DNA from 4 places in the Robertmurraya beringensis genome. Region 4 is predicted to be linked to each of the others. Evidence: riboswitches for the same ligand, from Rfam matches in the RefSeq annotation. Region 4 holds a riboswitch; each other region holds the start of a gene.
The links. A riboswitch is a leader RNA that binds a small molecule or an ion and turns the genes downstream of it on or off. The one in region 4 is predicted to bind S-adenosylmethionine.
Positions count from the first base shown of each region.

Region 1 (4,498 bases), on a different contig from region 4:
AAAACTAACCAAGCATCTTGAACACCTAAAACAGCGCCAAAAGAATTTTGCAAAAATCCAATCTGTTTAGCAAGGTCAGAATCGTTTACAACAATCGCACCAGCAACTACATCACTATGTCCAGAAAGAAACTTCGTGGCACTATGAAGCACCACATCCGCACCAAGAAGTAATGGCTTTTGTAGAGCAGGTGTTAAAAATGTATTGTCAACAAAGGTTAAAGCTCCAACACTTTTCGCAATGTCACTGATGGCTCGAATATCTGTCACCTTTAAAAGGGGATTGGAAGGTGTTTCTACATAAAAAACCTTCGTATTCGGACGAATCGCTTGTTTTACGGCTGTAAGATCTGTCATATCAACAAAAGTGTGCTCAATTCCAAAACGTGAAAGGACTTCCGTTACCATTCTGTATGTCCCACCATACACGTCTTCCGTAATCACTACATGGTCTCCTTGAGAGAGAAGAAGAAAAGCAGTCGAAATGGCTGCCATACCTGATGAAAAGGCATATCCGTTTGTACCTTCTTCAAGGTTAGCAATGACTGTTTCAAATGCTTCACGAGTTGGATTCGCGCTTCGACCATAGTCGTATTTTCCAAACTCATCGACGCTGTGCTGATGAAAGGTGGATGCATGTTGAATAGGAACGGATACAGCACCGTTAGTAGGATCATATTTATGTTCATTATGAAGTAGTTTTGTTTCAAATGAAAAATTGTGTTCTATTGTCATTTTTTATGCCTCCGAACTTAAACGAGTAAGAGCTTGGTCAATATCTTTAATTAAATCCTCCACGTCCTCGATTCCGACAGAGAAACGAAGCAGGCGATTACAAACGCCAATTGAAAAACGAACTTCTTCCGGAATATCCGCATGTGTCTGTGTAGCTGGGTATGTAATGAAGCTTTCTACACCCCCAAGACTTTCAGCAAACGTAATAAGGTTGAGATTTTGTAAGAATGAATTAACCCACTCTTCTTTTTTAATTCGGAAGGAAAGCATTCCGCCACGGCCAGGGTAAAGAACATCTACCACGTTTTCATGAGTCTTTAAAAAGCTTGCAAGCTCTCTTGCATTTGTTTCATGCTGTTTCATTCTAAGCGCTAAAGTCTTCATCCCACGAATAAGGAGCCAAGAGTCAAACGGACTTAAAACTGCTCCAATAGAGTTGTGGTGGAATCCAAGCTGTTCACAAACTTCTTTTCCTTTTCCAACGATCAAGCCAGCTAGCACATCATTATGCCCACCTAAGTATTTGGTAGCGCTATGAATGACAATGTCAGCTCCAAGCTCGATCGGTCTTTGAAGTAATGGAGTATAAAATGTATTGTCGACAATTAATAAAATATTATATTTTTTCGCTAGCTCAGCAACCGCTTGAATATCCGTTTCTTCCATCAATGGATTGGTTGGTGTTTCAATGAAGATAGCTTTTGTTTTCTCAGTAATGGCTTGTTCGATAATGCTTACGTCATGAGTTTGTACATACGTACTCGTAAGTCCCCATTTTTTAAAGCCTTGTTCTAAGATTCGATAGGTTCCACCGTATAAGTCCCTTGATACGATCCATTCATCACCAGATTCAAAGATTGCAAGAATCGTAGTGATAGCAGCCATTCCAGAACTACAGGCAAATCCTTGATCACCGCCTTCTAAATCAGCAATTGCCGCCTCTACAAGTTTTCTTGTTGGATTGCCTGTGCGAATATAATCAAAGCCTGTTGATTGGCCAATTCCTTCGTGTCGATAAGCTGTCGAAAAGTAAACAGGTGGATTTACTGTTCCCGTTTGAGTTTCACTTCTGTTCCCGATCTGCGCTACCTTAGTTTCATTTTTGTACATTCTAGTCTCTCCCAACATCCTAATAATAAAAAAAAGTCTTCTCTCTAAGAAGAAGACTTTGTTATCAACATGAGCCATTCTTCTTATCTTCCAAGTAAAATACTTGCTGGAATTAGCACCTTTTCAAAAAATTGATGGTTGCTGAGGCTTCATAGGGCCAGACCCTCGACCTCTCTTGATAAGAAATCAAAACATTTAATTTTTTCTAACTTTACTACAGTAAATTGCTAAGTGTCAATCTTTTTTACAAATTTACGACAATATTCTTCGCAATTTCCTAAAATTTACTATATGAATATTCAGAACATTTAATATATAATGGGTTTGAGAACAAAAAGTGGAGGGAAATTCATGCAAACGAAAAGCAGATGTCATCATCGGTATATGTTGAATGAAGACACCTTTTTTGTTACCGAAGATGGAATTGAATTATTTATTTTAGGTGAGAGTCTTCAAGGTTATTTTGTAGGTGGTCACGTGGATTTTCCTCTTGAAATGAGAGAAATAAATGAATCAGCTCAAAAGGAGAAACGACTCTCCAGTCAACCCCCGCAACAACTGTACTTAAATATGATCAATCAGTTATAGACGGGGAAACCCCGTCTTCTTTATTTTGTACAATACATAAAACCACCAGCTTATAGAAGCCGGTGGTTGTGTCCTACGATTTAATTGTCGGTTTTAAGTTTCTTTTCTCAATTTCCTTCTTCAAAAACTTCGCCCATTCTTTATTTTCACCTGACTTCAATGCATTCCGATACGAGACAACTAACATTTCATTACTCATAATCTTCATTTAAAAGCCTCCTTAAAATGGACTGAATTTTCTAGCTTTTTATAATTGTATCGGGTTTCAATCCATTTGAAAACCCAAAACTCCATATTTTTTGCCATAAAATTATTAATATTCTGTTACAGGATTTTCACGTAATGATTTTTTTCATGATAAAATATGGTAAATAGTTTGTATGATGGGGGAGAAGGATGGATACGATCACACTTTTTGTTTATGGAACTTTACGCAAACATGAAACGAATCACGGATTAATCAGGGAAGCTACGTGCATAGCTGAACAGGCATGGGTTAATGGTGAGCTTTTTGATACAGGTAACGGTTATCCTACTCTAGAACTAAATAATTCCGGTAAGGTGCATGGTGAGTTATATGAAGTTAGTAAAAATCTTTTACCTCTCCTTGACGCATTGGAGGATTTTGAAGAGGGGAGAGAGTCTAATTTGTATGACAGAACAAATGTTACTGTTCATACGGATAAAGGCACTAAAGGTGCGCTTGTGTATGTGAATGTGGATGAATCCAGCAAGAACGAAAAAATCACACATGGAGATTGGAAATTACATAGATTCATGGAAAATCCTCCTGAACAAGTATACTACTTTGCGTATGGATCATGTATGGATGATGAGCGATTCCGAAAGGCGGGCGTGGATCACTGTTTTAAAAACCTCGTCGGTGCTGCCGTTTTAAAGGGATACTCTATGAAATACCTTTTCAGAGTAAGTGATGGAGGAAGAGCAGATATTGTGGAAGATGGTGGTGAAACCGAGGGATTAGTTTACTTAACTCCATATGAAGGGGTTGATTATTTATTTGTGAGAGAGGGGTTTTATGGAGGATGGTATCGCCCTACCTTTGTGGATGTGGACATCGATGGGGAAACGTTAAAGGATGTTTTGACATTCCATGTTTATAACAAAATGCCCGAATTGTCACCACCAGACCATTATTCTACTGAAATTCTTAGAGGGGCAAAAGGAAGATTGAGTGATAGTTATTATCAATATTTACTAACGGAACTTGATCGTCTAAAAAAGTCGAGCCATAGTTAATTTTTTATTGTACATCGGTTTAATACGAGTATCCATTGTGGTAAACACTTACTATCACCAACTTAAGAAAGTGGGTCAGAACATGAGTGGAAATAGAGACAATGGCTATTATGAGCTGGTGTATAATAATCGACAATACAACTATTTAGAGTTTATTAGGTTAGATACCATATGTGAAATCAGTTATATCACTTTAAAAAATATAATAACAGGCGAATTTTTCACCTTTGAAGAAAACCAAGTCCGAAAAGTGACAAAAAGGAATTTTCGAATTAGATCTTTTAGGAAGCAGTTTTTAGAAAAAGTTGCTAAGTAGTTACTTACTTTCTATAATAAGATAGATAATGTAAAAGGAGTGACTGTAGTGATTCATCTAAAATGGTCTGAGTCAGAAACAATAAAAAAGGTAACTTGTGTTCACACAAAAGCTGAAAAATATATCGTCGACAATAAATTAACAACAGGAAACGTGTACGAAGTAAAAAATGAAACAGAAGAATTTTACTTTATAATAGATAATAGTGGGAAAGTTGGCGGCTATTACAAAGATTATTTCAAAGAAGCTTAACATCGGACTACATAATACTGTTAGCATGGTAGCTAACAGTATTTTCTTTTATTTGTCATTTTTTAAATAATAGGGTGGATGTTATGAGGTTATTATTCATAGGGCTTGGTGGCTCCATTGGAAGTGTGTTGAGATATAGTATTTACTACAATATGCTAGCCATCAATGGCGGCTGGTTACCATTTTTAGGAACACTGCTTGCCAATTTGTTAGGAGCATTTGCACTTGGCTGGTTTAC
Region 1 covers NZ_JBHLUU010000122.1:37,994-42,491, forward strand. The annotation lists gene metC (cystathionine beta-lyase) at 1-734, opposite strand, end outside; gene ACFFHF_RS20100 (methionine biosynthesis PLP-dependent protein) at 738-1,844, opposite strand; SAM riboswitch class I at 1,925-2,029, opposite strand; gene ACFFHF_RS20105 (hypothetical protein) at 2,196-2,432, shown strand; gene sda (sporulation histidine kinase inhibitor Sda) at 2,506-2,640, opposite strand; gene ACFFHF_RS20115 (gamma-glutamylcyclotransferase) at 2,829-3,692, shown strand; gene ACFFHF_RS20120 (DUF6501 family protein) at 4,057-4,260, shown strand; gene crcB (fluoride efflux transporter CrcB) at 4,344-4,498, shown strand, end outside.
Region 1: linked by a shared signal. The riboswitch ahead of ACFFHF_RS20100 (methionine biosynthesis PLP-dependent protein) and the one ahead of ACFFHF_RS24110 (methionine ABC transporter ATP-binding protein) in region 4 are both predicted to bind S-adenosylmethionine.

Region 2 (4,498 bases), on a different contig from region 4:
CTGGTCACCGAGTTTTTGACCAAGCATATGCTCCACTACTTTGTTTTGGTTAGTATCCGAAATCCTCTGTCTCTCAACTACTTCCCCATTTCTCATAATCGTAATATCATCACAAATCTCAAAAATCTCTGGAAGTCGATGTGAGATGAAAATAACTCCAACATCACGGTTCTTTAATTCTTGTACGATACGAAATAACTCATTTGTCTCCGTATGACTAAGAGGTGCTGTCGGCTCATCTAAGATGAGGAATCTACATTCTTTTGACACCGCTCTGGCGATTAAGACCATTTGTTTTTCTGCTAATGTTAATTCACTTACTAGTTTTTTAGTTGGAAGAGACAAATTCATTTCTGATAGGATGGTGGCCGCTCTAGAATGCAAGCTTTTCCAATTAACCCATTGCTTCTTTCCCATGTTGTGTACCGTGTCCATTAACATGATATTTTCCGCAACCGTTAAATAGGGAATCAGAGCTGTATCCACTTCCTGATATACAATTTGAATTCCTGCGTCCATGGCACTTTTGGGCGAACGAATGGTCATAGATTGTCCATCCAATGTGATTTCACCAGTATAGTGATCATATGCCCCTGAAAGAACCTTCATCAAGGTTGACTTCCCAGCACCATTGGCTCCAATTAAGGCATGAGTTTTCCCGCTTTTAACTGAAAAATCCACCCTATTTAATGCTTTTACACCCGGAAATTCAATTGACACATTTTTCATCTCTAAAGTGGTCATGATGTCACCGTCCTTTCAAAGAAAAGCGCAAGCGCCCGTTAAGCGACGTATGGACTGGAGCGCTCTGACTGAGATAAAGGAAACACGGAGAGCGTTAGCGATCCGATGTTGACTTATCGTAGGGAGGAGAGCGAAGTACACTAGTCGCTGGGCGCTGGAGCTAGACACTGTTCAAAGTTCAATATTTTATACTTTCTTCAAAGAAACACTCTCTTTATCTAGTGAAAAAGAGTGCCTATCAATAAGTCCCTTACTTCTTATAGTGTTCCTTTAGCGTCTTCATCCAGTCTTCTTCAAATTCTGTTGATTGACCCCATCCTTCAATGATTTCACTTAAATTGACCATATTAACAGGATCTTTTGACTTTTGAAGGTCTTCTTGAGAGATAAGTGAAGCTTCCAAATCATACGTTTGTGGTGTTTCCTCGCCTGCTAATTTCTTTGCTAGTATTCTCATATTTACTGAACCAATCAACTTAGGATCAACAGCTGCCGTATATCTCCAAGCGCTGCCTTCTCTTTGGATTTCCTGCAAATCAGCATTTGAAACATCGATTCCATAGATTTTAACTTCTTCTCTGCCAGCTTCTTTTAACGCGCGAGCCGCACCGATGGCAAAAGCATCCCAAGTGGCAAAAATCGCATCAAGTTCACCCTTAGGGTATTTATTCAACATTGCAGCAACCGCATTTTGGGTTTGAACACTAGTATCAGCTGCTGCTACGCCAAAGCGCTCCACTTCTTTAATGCCAGGATTATTTGCTAGAACCTCTTCATACACTTTATTTCGTCTAACCATTGGTGGGAATCCGTCCACCCATAGGTATGCAATATTGGCTTCCCCTTTTGTTTCTTTTACTAATTGATCCAATGATAGAGTAGCTAGTGCTTCATCATCTTGTGACACAAGAGTAACACCGTCAACACTTGTTAAATTTGCATTCGAGTCAAATGCCACTACGCTTTTTCCAGCATCAACAATTTTCTGTATGTCATTAACGGTAGCATCATCATCACCGTGAGAAATAACAAATCCATCATAATCTTGATTTAACGCTTGATTAATCGCATCATGAAATTTCGCTGTATCTCCATTTGCCGTAAATACATCCACTTGGAATCCTAATGCTTCCCCTTCTTGCTTTGCACCTGCTAAGAACTGAGCTGTGTGATCGTCCCCACCAATTTTACGAATAACTTTGATTTTTGGTTGGTCTCCATTTGCAAAGCGCTCAGGTACACCTTCAATCGGTGTGTTCGATCCTGTTGCTTCCTTTGTTTCTCCCCCTGTTGCACAGCCTGTAAGCAAAAGTGTTGCAGCGATAGCTGATACAAATGCACTCTTTAAAAAGTTCCTCTTCATGATTCTTTCTCCCCTTTTTGTTTTTTATGTCTTCTTACCAACGTTGCTCTTAGGAGAGTTTTTATAAAATATAAAAAACCTCTCCAGAAAAGAGAGGTTTCATCACAAAATAAGGACTACTCCTCTCTTATCTCTCAAAACAAAATCTTGTTTTGCAGGATTTAGCACCAATTCCATTCGGAACGGTTGCTGGGCGTCATCGGGCCAGTCCCTCTGCCACTCTTGATAAGAGAACGTATTTTATTCATTTACTTTAATAAAGTATAAAACTTAATTTAATATTCTATTAACAAATTGTCAATAGTATTTTCTAAATATTTTTAATAGAAATATTATTCCCACGTAATTTCTAGATCAGCATCCCGATACAAAACTATTTTTTAACATCGTACATATTTACGTTTGAAACCAAGCTTCCCTCTATCCATTTCTTTTTGAATACTTTCATAAGCGTTTAAGAAACTGCTTTTTTTATTGTCTCGTTTGACTTCTACGATTCCTATTTCCTTTGAGACCTCGACTGCCTTTTCATGTTGCGGCAAATAGGAAATCGCCACCGTGTATACGAAATTATTCATAGCAGATTTGGTTCGTTCCGGCGAATCATGAATCGAATTTTTCACCATATCCAGCATATTGGAAATCTTGCTTTCGGAAAATTCTTTATCCTTTCGATTCCCTAAAAGCCAGCAATAGCAACTCCATCCAGCCGACATTTTCAATTCGTCACCGCTTGCAATCCATTTATCTGCAACGTCTTGTGCAATATCTGACTCTGATAAAGTGACTGCGACCACATAATCGGACAGCATATAAAAATACGCACCATCTATCCAGCGTTCATAATCTGCTTCAGTCATAGCTTTTGGGTCAGCAATAATGCCTGCAAAATACATGGCATCGTAATTACCTGTGGTATAAAGCTTGTCAGCTAAATCTTGGTTGATTTTTATTTTCTTTGCAATTGGTTTCATAGCCCCTGTTGCCACGCCAAAAAGTGGCTCGTGCGCACCATTGGATATGTACATTTTCTTACTTCGTTCTTTACCGAGGGCTTCAAGCTCTTGCATCACTGTTTCAATATCCATAGCTTTGAACTTCCTTCCTTACTTTTATCATATTTTTTTTATCGAATGTTCTTGTGCGAGCCATCACAGGAGGGCATTTTTTTAGAAAGTCCACAAGTGCAATCCTTTAATCCCTTTCCGCTTAGAATTCTCTCCATACAATTCTCTACCCTTGACACTCGAGTTTTGGATTGTTTTGGTTGAGAAAAATAAAGAATATATGCTCTTTGCCGTCCCGGTGTCAATGCTTCAAAAGCAGTTTTTAAGTCTGGTGACTCATCGAATTTATCTTGAAGTTCTTCTGGAATAATGAATTCTGTATCCTTTTTTAAAGTTACTTCCAAACCGGCTTTTTCCACTTCAATGGCTTCAAGTATGTATTCTTTCAAAATAGGTTCTAGTTCAATTATTTCTTGAAGATGAGTGAATCGAATCTGGCGTGCCGCCTGTACATTCTCGGTTTGTTGGACAAGAATTCCATGGGGATCCTTTAATAAGGCACCTTTGTGAAACAGAAGTGCACAATATTCTTTAAATCCATGTATTAATACGACATTTTTCTTCTCAAGCGTGTAACACGGATGCATCCATTTAAATTCTTCGGTCAGATCACAGTCAAGAACAATCTGTCTCAACCGCTCAGATTCTTCCCTCCATTTTTTAACTTTACTTAAATAATCATCAACCTTTGGATTCAGAACTGCCATGTTGTTTCCTCCCATAAAAAAATTACTTCACGAAGGAAGATTTAGTTGCCATGACACACCAAATCGATCATTTAACCAACCAAACCTTTGACTAAAACCATAGTCACCAATTGGCATAAGTGCTTGTCCGCCCTCGATCAGTTTCTGATAAACGTTGTTAATTTCTTCTTCGGTATCACATGTAACAAAAATTGAGAAGGATGGAGTAAATGTAAACTGATGCTTTAAATTACTATCTATACACATAAATTCTTGGCCTTTTATAGAAAAAGTAGCCTGCATTACCGTTCCTTCATCTCCAGATTCATTCGCTCCATAGCGAACAATACTTGTAATTTCTGAATCCTCAATAATAGATATGTAATAATTCATTGCTTCTTCTGCTTTGCCATCTTGAAACATTAAGAATGGTGTAACTTTTCCCATTACGATCAGCTCCTTAAGTTAGTAGGGCTACCTTATCTATTTATTACATTCCTATAATTACAATATAAATAAAGACAGGAAATTTCACTAGTGTTAATGATTAAATCTGAAAATAATTAGATGTTTATTTTTCTATCCCTTCCAAATCAGTATGAACGGCAAAAAAAAGGATGATACCCGAAAGATATCAT
Region 2 covers NZ_JBHLUU010000017.1:45,642-50,139, forward strand. The annotation lists gene ACFFHF_RS06225 (sugar ABC transporter ATP-binding protein) at 1-744, opposite strand, end outside; gene ACFFHF_RS06230 (sugar ABC transporter substrate-binding protein) at 995-2,107, opposite strand; SAM riboswitch class I at 2,232-2,339, opposite strand; gene ACFFHF_RS06235 (DNA alkylation repair protein) at 2,488-3,195, opposite strand; gene ACFFHF_RS06240 (DUF1801 domain-containing protein) at 3,234-3,881, opposite strand; gene ACFFHF_RS06245 (VOC family protein) at 3,909-4,307, opposite strand.
Region 2: linked by a shared signal. The riboswitch ahead of ACFFHF_RS06230 (sugar ABC transporter substrate-binding protein) and the one ahead of ACFFHF_RS24110 (methionine ABC transporter ATP-binding protein) in region 4 are both predicted to bind S-adenosylmethionine.

Region 3 (4,498 bases), on a different contig from region 4:
TATTTATACGCATATGATGTTATTTGGCCATACAAACATAGCTTGTTTTCTGGTTATCTTTATTTCTCTCTTACTTTTCTTTTTCTCTTGTGATAAGCATTGATATTCAAAAATCAACTTATCAAGCTCCTGACTACACTCGATCGTCTCTTGCCCACCTAAACCATTTGCTTGTGCAGATTCAATCATTTTCTCTCTCATTTGTTGAATCGTGGCAAGCATTTCACTGCTATTCTGCTGCACCCCGTTAACCTCCTAATACTCCCTTAAATCCCCTAAAAAAAATGATCACTTGATGAATTATTGCAAGAATTCGAATAAAAGTAAATAGAATCGCAAAATAAGACAAATTTTTCTAAATATTTCGGAATACGACAAAAAACCACCCTAAAACTCCTATTACTTTTCGACAATTATCGATTTTATCCACCAAAAGTAATAAAGACACTAGGAGTATAGACTCTAGTGCCTTGATAACTATTATTAAGCTTCTACTTCGTTCTTTTCGTAGATTGGAACCCATCCTTCAGTAGTTACAAAAATACGGATAGCTACCACTTTTCTATCCTCTTGAAGAGTAAAATAATGTCTAACATTAGGAGGAACTGAAATAAGATCACCAGGATTTAGAAATACCTCAAAAAATTCTCCGTCTAACCCTTGAATAATAAATACCCCGTGTCCACTAACGATAAAGCGTACCTCATCGTCTGTATGGTGGTGTTCTTGTTGGAAGTTCTTTAATAGTTGCTCTAGGTTTGGAGTGTGTTCAGCAAGAGAAATAACATCCTGGGCCTTGTATCCACGCTTCTCTGAAATTTCAGCAATTTCAGTTGAGAATGCGGATAAGATTTCTGCTTTCTCTTCATCTGTTAAAATATATTTCTCTTGAAGATTGCTAGGTAGTTTTGTAATATCCCAATTCTCATAGATTACCTCTTGTGATTGTAAAAACGCTGCTACTTCTTTTTGATCTCTAATCTCTTCTTTTGTACTTTGAAAAACGATATGTGCCATTTTTTCATACTCCTTTATATTTTATTTTTTATATTCTAAAAGTCTTAGATGATAACGAAATAAAAATTCGGATGCTTCTAGTAGTTTTTTTGCCTCGAATGCATTTTTCCCCCACACTGTTATTCCATGGTTTCTGATTAACACAACGCCTTTGTCCTCTTTTACATGTTCACTAAACTCCTGTGCTAGTGTCGGAATATGAGCTGGATTACTGATAATAGGAACTCGAAGTACGGCATCTTCTTCCCATAAATCAAATGCTTTAATAAGCTCCTGGCCAGTAAAAGTGATTTCTCCTTGATCGCCATATAATTCAGATATGATATTATTATCAATTGTATGAACGTGTAAACTACACCCAGCAGCTGTTTTATTATAGATTTCCACATGTAATAAGGTTTCAGCAGATGGCTTCAAATGCGTCTCATTTACTGGTTTTCCATTCTCATCGACGAGCAGAAAATCCTCTGACGTTCGCTTCCTCTTATCCTTGCCACTTGCTGTTACTAAGAATTGTAAAGGATTGTCGCTAACCTTTATGGCTAAATTCCCGCTCGTTCCCATAAACCAATCTCGAACAGCAAGTTCATCCTTCACATCAGCAAGCTCTTCCCAACGTTCAGTTAACTGACTCATCCAATCAACTCCTCTACTTGCGACATATGCTTGATCACATCATAGAAATCAACAAACTCTCTATGATTCAATCCATACTCTATCGATTTTTCTAATAGCAGTTCTCTTGCAATCACTAGATCAGCTTGCTTAGCTGCTTGCAAATCGGTTACTGAATCACCGATAACGACTTTGTAGAAATCTTCTTTAAGTCCACGAATAATACTAGGTTTACAGCAGCCACAATCGTTCTGACAATGCTCATCACATGCATTTGGCCAAAGAATATTGATATACTCTCCACTAAAATCGGAAGCATTACAATAGACTCCTGAAAAAGGACCATAAGCTTGTAGAATAGGATAAACGAAGAAATCAATACCTCCACTAACAACATACAAAGGAATATTCTTCTCCTTCAAAAACTTCACAAAATCAGCAAATCCTTCACGTATTTTCACATTTTCAATTGCATACGTAATGATTTCTTCCTTTTTAGATGAAGGAAGCAACGAGAATAGCTTACCAACTCCTTCCCGAATGGAAATACGCTCTGACAAAATGTCGTCTTTTAGTGCTTCCCATTCAGGTGGAGCAAATCTTTTCATAATGGCAATAATGTTATCCTTCTCGGTGATTGTGCCATCGAAATCACAAAATACAGCTATCTTCTTGCTCATGATGGTTTTGCCACCTCAGTAACTCCCCACAGTTCAATCGCTTTTGCAAGTTCAGGATATTGCTGTGAATTTTCTCTCAATGGCAGACCTTTTTGACTTAAATCAATAGCTTGGCGGAAAGCTAGACCTCCACCTTTCGCACCAGCTGGATGACCATGTACACCACCACCAGCATTAATGACACTATCTAAGCCAAAATCTTGTAGTAAAAGTGGAACAAGTCCAGGATGAATACCAGCTGAAGGCACTGGGAAACTCTTATTCATAGATTCTGACTGATCTGTTAACGCTTTAGCAATTGATAATGCTGCATTCTTTTCCAAAGCCACAGAACCGTATGGAGACGGGAATAAAGACAAGTCAGCTCCAGCGTAACGCAACAATTTCCCAAGTAGTAGGGAATGAGAAATTCCGTACACATCAGATGAAGTGAGCGCTCCACTCACAGCTGGATGTGCCATAATCGGAAGATCGACATTCTCTTCTTCGCGTAATTCCTGAAGAACATCAAGTCCATACGCAAACACATTAAACAATAGTAAGTCCGCACCAAGTTCTTTTGCTTTTTTAGCTTTGTCAATTAATTGAGACGTACGTCCTGTCAAGTTCACAGCATACAAAGTACGATGTCCAGTTTCTTCATAGACCTGTTGTAGAACTTCTCTTCCTCCAGTAATTCTTTGTTCAAATGGAGTTAATGGGTTTTCAAACAATATTTCATCATCTTTTACAAAATCGACTCCACCCAATGCCTGTTCGCGCAATTGGCTGATGAGGAATGGAAGATCTCTACCAAGAATTCCTTTAAAAATACTCATTAATAACGGACGATCATATACACCCAGCTTGTCTCTTAGGCCATTGATACCAAACTTAGGACCTGGAAAAGCTGTTTTTAACTCTTCTGAAAAATCAAGATCTAATAGCTTAATCTTCCCGTCAAGTGAAAGCTTTCCAAACACTGTTGTTAAAATAGCTGGAAGATCTAGCGAAAAGTTATTTGAAGGATAAGCGATTTTTAACACCGCTACCGTTTCATTTGTATGTTCATCTATGTGTAATTTTTCTGCGGAAATAACTCTACCTTTATATTTTTTCAATTGCTCTTGCTCAAGCTTTTGTAATTGAGTCCATGAACCAACCGTTAAACCAAGCGCAATTTCCTCTGCTTTTTTTTCTGGGTTGTGTTTGGCGTCATGTACTAAGTACGTTGCGATGATCTCACTCATTTGCTTTCGTCCTTTCTCTCCGACACGGGTATACATAAAAAACCTCTTCTGGTCATCAGAAGAGGTTAGTATCGTAAACTAACATCTCCTTATCTATCAGCCTTTGCTGCAAGAATTAGCACCGTGCTTACAAAACTGTAAGTCGGTTGCCGGGCTTCGTCGGGCTCGTCCCTCCACCTGCTCTTGATAAGAAAACGAATGTTTTCATTATGGTATTATTGTTTATACTTTCAATTGATTTTGATTATTCCAGAATTTAATTCAACTGTCAATACATTAACTAAAAATTTGGAGCTTTGAAATTCTTTCAACCGCTTCTTGCAAACGAGCTTCCGAAGTTAGTAACCCCACCCGAACATAACCCTCTCCCCAGTTTCCAAATCCAATTCCAGGGGCAACTGCAATATGTGCTTTTTCTAGTAATAAATCTGAAAATTGCTCAGATGTATAACCATTAGGAACCTTCAGCCATGCAAAAAATGAACCCTCCGGTGCTTCGACATTCCAACCTAATTCTTGAAGTCCTCCGATAAACACGTTTCTTCTAGATTCGTACAATGCATTTAACTCACGTACACAACTTTGAGAATCTGTTAATGCTGCCACTGCCGCCTCTTGGACAGCTCCAAAAAGACTTACATATAAATGGTCTTGCAACAAATTAAGAGCTGAAATGACACTCTCATTGCCAACGGCAAAGCCTACTCTCCAACCAGCCATGTTATACGTCTTCGATAAAGTATATATTTCAATTCCCACGTCTTTTGCACCTTCTGTTTCAAGAAAACTAATCGGTTTATGACCATTAAAGCCTATCGCTCCGTATGCAAAATCATGTACAACACAAATCTCATGTTCTTTAGCTAGTGCAACCGTATCTTCAAAAAATTCAGCGTTTGCTATTGCGCCTGTCGGGTTATTCGGATAATTTAAGAACATAAGCTTCGCTTTTTCAAG
Region 3 covers NZ_JBHLUU010000119.1:25,850-30,347, forward strand. The annotation lists gene ACFFHF_RS18890 (Spo0E family sporulation regulatory protein-aspartic acid phosphatase) at 4-243, opposite strand; gene mtnD (acireductone dioxygenase) at 484-1,017, opposite strand; gene ACFFHF_RS18900 (methylthioribulose 1-phosphate dehydratase) at 1,039-1,653, opposite strand; gene ACFFHF_RS18905 (2-hydroxy-3-keto-5-methylthiopentenyl-1-phosphate phosphatase) at 1,650-2,312, opposite strand; gene ACFFHF_RS18910 (2,3-diketo-5-methylthiopentyl-1-phosphate enolase) at 2,309-3,541, opposite strand; SAM riboswitch class I at 3,628-3,734, opposite strand; gene ACFFHF_RS18915 (pyridoxal phosphate-dependent aminotransferase) at 3,818-4,498, opposite strand, start outside.
Region 3: linked by a shared signal. The riboswitch ahead of ACFFHF_RS18910 (2,3-diketo-5-methylthiopentyl-1-phosphate enolase) and the one ahead of ACFFHF_RS24110 (methionine ABC transporter ATP-binding protein) in region 4 are both predicted to bind S-adenosylmethionine.

Region 4 (4,498 bases):
AATAAATCCTTGATCCATTTGTCCCACTCCAGTCTTTAAGTTATGTAGTATCACTTATGTTAGTATCCTTGAATTGAAACAAATTATTACACAAAAAAACAGATGCCCCTATAAGAGACACCTGTTTTTTCTATTATTCAGATACTGGTACTACAGCACCTTCGTATTTTTCAAGGATAAAGTCTTGGATTTCTTGTGAGTGTAGTACTTCGACTAAAGCTTTGATTGCTTCAGAGTTTTCGTCACCTTTACGAACCGCGATTACGTTCACGTACGGAGACTCTTTGTCTTCGATTGCAATTGAATCTTCAATTGGGTTTAGACCTGCATCGATCGCATAGTTCGAGTTGATAAGTACTGCATCACCTTCATCATTGTTAAAGATTTGTGGTAATAATGATGCTTCGTACTCTGTGTCAAAGTGAAGATTTTTAGGATTTTCTGCGATATCTTCAACTGTTGCTTCTACGTTATTAACGCCTTCTTTAAGAGTGATTAATCCCTCTTTTTCAAGCATAGTTAAAATACGACCGTGGTCTGCAACTGAGCTGCTCATGATGATATGTGCTCCTTCTGGAAGCTCTTCTAAGCTCTTGTACTTTTTAGAGTACACACCCATTGGTTCGATATGGATTCCACCCGCATTAGCAAAATCATAGCCATGTTCAGCCATTTGAGACTCAAGGTAAGGAATATGTTGGAAATAGTTTGCATCAAGATCACCAGACTCTAACGCTTGGTTAGGTAGGATATAATCTTGGAATGTTTCAATCTTTAATTCAATTCCTTTTTCCGCTAAAAGTGACTTTGCTTCTTCTAAAATTTCCGCATGTGGTACGTTAGAAGCTCCAACTACTAACTCAGTAGTTTCTGCTGTTTCTTCGCCTTCACCAGCGTTAGACTCATCTTCTTTTGCTGTACCGCAAGCTGCAAGAACTAGAGCAACTGCTAATGATAAAAATAAGCTTAAAAATTTCTTCATTTTTGTCTCTCTCCTATCTTTTGTCTAGTTTTGATGTTATAGAATCTCCAATAAATTGGATAATAAACACAATAATTAAAATGATGACTGTTGCTACCAAGGTGACGTCGCTACGACTTCTTTGGAACCCTTCCAAATACGCAAGGTTACCTAAACCACCCGCACCAATCACACCAGCCATTGCTGTATAACTCACCAAAGCAATAGCCGTAACCGTAATACCAGATACTAAAGCTGGCAGTGATTCAGGAATAAGCACCTTAAAGATAATCGTGCTTGTTTTAGCTCCCATGGATTTAGCCGCTTCAATAACTCCTTTATCAATCTCACGCAATCCGATTTCCACCATTCTCGCGTAAAAAGGAGCCGCACCTATAATTAATGCCGGTAAAGCGGCATTTTCACCAATCATCGTATCTAGTATAAGCTTTGTAAAAGGGATAAGAAGAACGATCAATATAATAAAGGGAATCGAGCGGAAGACGTTCACTACAGAACTGATCACTTTATTTACAATTGCATTTTCCCAAATATTACCTTTAGCTGTTAAAAATAATAAAAGTCCCAAAATTAATCCAAGAACAAATGTAATAACAACTGATATAGCTGTCATATAAAGAGTTTCATTCGTTGCCTCAATCATTTTTTCCCAGTTTACGTTTGGTAAAAGTGTCTCAAGCATTCGAAATCACCTCCACTCCAACCTGTTGTGACTCGATATACGCAATGGCCTTTGAAAGCTCTTCTTTTTCCCCATCTAAGTGGATGAAAAGCGTTCCGTAAGATCCATTTTGTGTTTGTGATATTTTCCCTTGCAGGATATTAACAGTCACATGGTAATGACGAATAAGATTGGTAATCAGCGGTTGCTCTGCTGCTTCTCCAACAAAGCCTAATTGAACAACCGTACCGTGCGGGTAAAGTTCTAATAAATGTTCAATCGTTTCCTTCGTTTCTTCAGGCTCTGTTACCTGCTGAACAAATCGTTTCGTAATTTCTTCCTTAGGGTTCTTAAATACATCAAGAACAGGACCGAGTTCAACGACCTTTCCACCTTCCATCACAGCTACACGATGACAAATCTTTCGGATTACGTGCATTTCATGTGTGATAAGGACAATGGTTAATCCTAAACGCTTATTAATATCAACTAATAGCTCTAGAATCGAATCGGTTGTTTGCGGATCAAGTGCAGATGTTGCCTCATCACAAAGAAGAACCTTTGGATTATTAGCAAGTGCTCTTGCAATTCCTACTCTTTGTTTTTGCCCTCCACTCAATTGAGATGGGTAAGCGTCTTCTCTTCCTTCTAATCCAACTAAACGAATAAGCTCGTCCACTCTTTTCATTCTTTGAGCTTTAGGAACTCCTGCAATTTCAAGTGGAAATGCAATATTTTCTCTAACGGTACGAGACCATAACAGATTAAAATGTTGGAAAATCATGCTTATTTCCTGTCTAGCTTTTCGAAGGCTACTACCTTTAATTTTCGATACTTCATTATTTGCTACGATAACGGATCCCACAGTAGGAATTTCTAACCCGTTGAGCATACGAATAAGCGTACTTTTTCCTGCTCCACTATAACCGATTACCCCGAAGATCTCTCCTTCAGTAATTTCTAGGTTTACATTATCTACAGCCGTTACTTTTCCTTGTCTTGAAGAATAAATCTTTTTCACATCTTTTATCGAGATCAAAGGTTTCTCCTCCTTCCATTTCCGATTATTCTGATAAAACTACATGGTATCATGCATCAAGAAAGCTCCATTACAACTTAGGTTCCATCATCCGTACCATTCCTATTCGAATGAGAGCTTTTTAGATGAACAAAAAAAACCTTCCTGCATGAGCAGAAAGGCAGAAACAGTTACCTTTCTCTCATCTATCAAAGCAATACGCTTTGTGTGAATTGGCACCATTTCAATAATTTGACGGTTGCCGGGCTTCATAGGGCACATCCCTCCACCTCTCTCGATAAGAGCTTATCAATCTATATGAAATTTATTTTGTAGTCTTAATCACGAGTGCTATCGTATCATGGAAAAATTGGAGTGTCAACGATAAAATTCGACAAAAATCTTATTGATTACACATTGCTTGTAAGTGAGGTTTTCCCTGTTGCCAATGTAATCGCTTGCTCTAAGTCTTCAACTAAATCCTCCACATTTTCAATTCCGATCGATAGACGAATTAAATCCTCTGGAACTCCTGCCGCTTTTAACCCCTCTGTGTCTAGCTGTTGATGAGTAGTGCTTGCAGGATGAATGACTAAGCTTTTTGCATCGCCAACATTAGCAACATGAGCCCAAAGCTTTAGACTATTTATAAACGTTGCTCCTGACACACGGCCTCCATCAATTCCAAAGACAACGATAGAACCTGCTCCTTTAGGTAAGTATTTCTTTGCAAGCTCAAAGTCTGGATGCTTTTGATTTCCTGGATACATCACCCAATTAACACCTGGATGCGCCTCTAAATACTCTACTACCTTTTCAGTATTTGCCACATGCTCCTTCATTCTCACATGCAAAGTTTCTAAACCAAGTGTGAATTGAAAGGCATTTTGAGGGCTTAATGCTGGACCTAAATCACGTAGCAATTGCACTCTAGCTTTTACAATATAAGCTGCAGCACCAATTGCCTCACTATATACAATATCATGATAACTTACATCAGGAGTTGTAAAACCAGGGAATTTAGACGAATTCCAATCAAACTTTCCGCCATCCACGATGATACCACCAAGAGTAGTCCCATTCCCTAATAACCACTTGGTTGCCGAATGAATGACAATATCTGCACCATGTTCGATTGGTCGGCATAAATAAGGAGTGGCAAAGGTATTATCGATTACAAGCGGAATACCTGCATCATGTGCAATCTTTGCAACCTTTTCGATATCCAAGATACGCAAACTTGGGTTTCCGATGGTCTCGGCAAATACCGCCTTTGTTTTATCTGTAATAGCTTGTTTAAAGTTCTCTGGATTAGTTGAATCCACAAACTTCACTTGAATCCCATATTTAGGGAGAGTTACTGCAAATAAATTATATGTACCACCATATAAATTAGAAGCCGCAACAATTTCATCTCCTGCTTCTGCCAAGTTGAGTATGGCCAGTGTAATTGCTGCCATTCCACTCGAAACGGCAAGCGCTCCGACTCCACCTTCTAATAGGGCCACTCTTTCTTCGAATACCGTAGTCGTTGGATTATGAATACGTGTATAAATATATCCAGGCTCAGCAAGTGCAAACAGATTAGCCGCATGCTCTGTGTCTTTAAATTGATAAGCATTATTTTGATAAATTGGTACCGCTCTAGCTCCTGTAACAGGATCTGGGCTTAATCCACCATGTACACCAAGCGTTTCTAACCGATACTTCTTCTGTTCTGACATTCCATTCCCTCCCATAAAACTTCAAATATTATTTACATACTTATATGGTTTTACTAGATAGAATAAGGTTTCTAAGTAAAGAGCTGTTCTAAAGGTTGCCTGTAAGGTAATTA
Region 4 covers NZ_JBHLUU010000128.1:64,569-69,066, reverse strand. The annotation lists gene ACFFHF_RS24125 (carboxymuconolactone decarboxylase family protein) at 1-18, opposite strand, end outside; gene ACFFHF_RS24120 (MetQ/NlpA family ABC transporter substrate-binding protein) at 134-982, opposite strand; gene ACFFHF_RS24115 (ABC transporter permease subunit) at 996-1,664, opposite strand; gene ACFFHF_RS24110 (methionine ABC transporter ATP-binding protein) at 1,657-2,682, opposite strand; SAM riboswitch class I at 2,861-2,966, opposite strand; gene ACFFHF_RS24105 (O-acetylhomoserine aminocarboxypropyltransferase/cysteine synthase family protein) at 3,072-4,385, opposite strand; gene ACFFHF_RS24100 (hypothetical protein) at 4,407-4,498, opposite strand, start outside.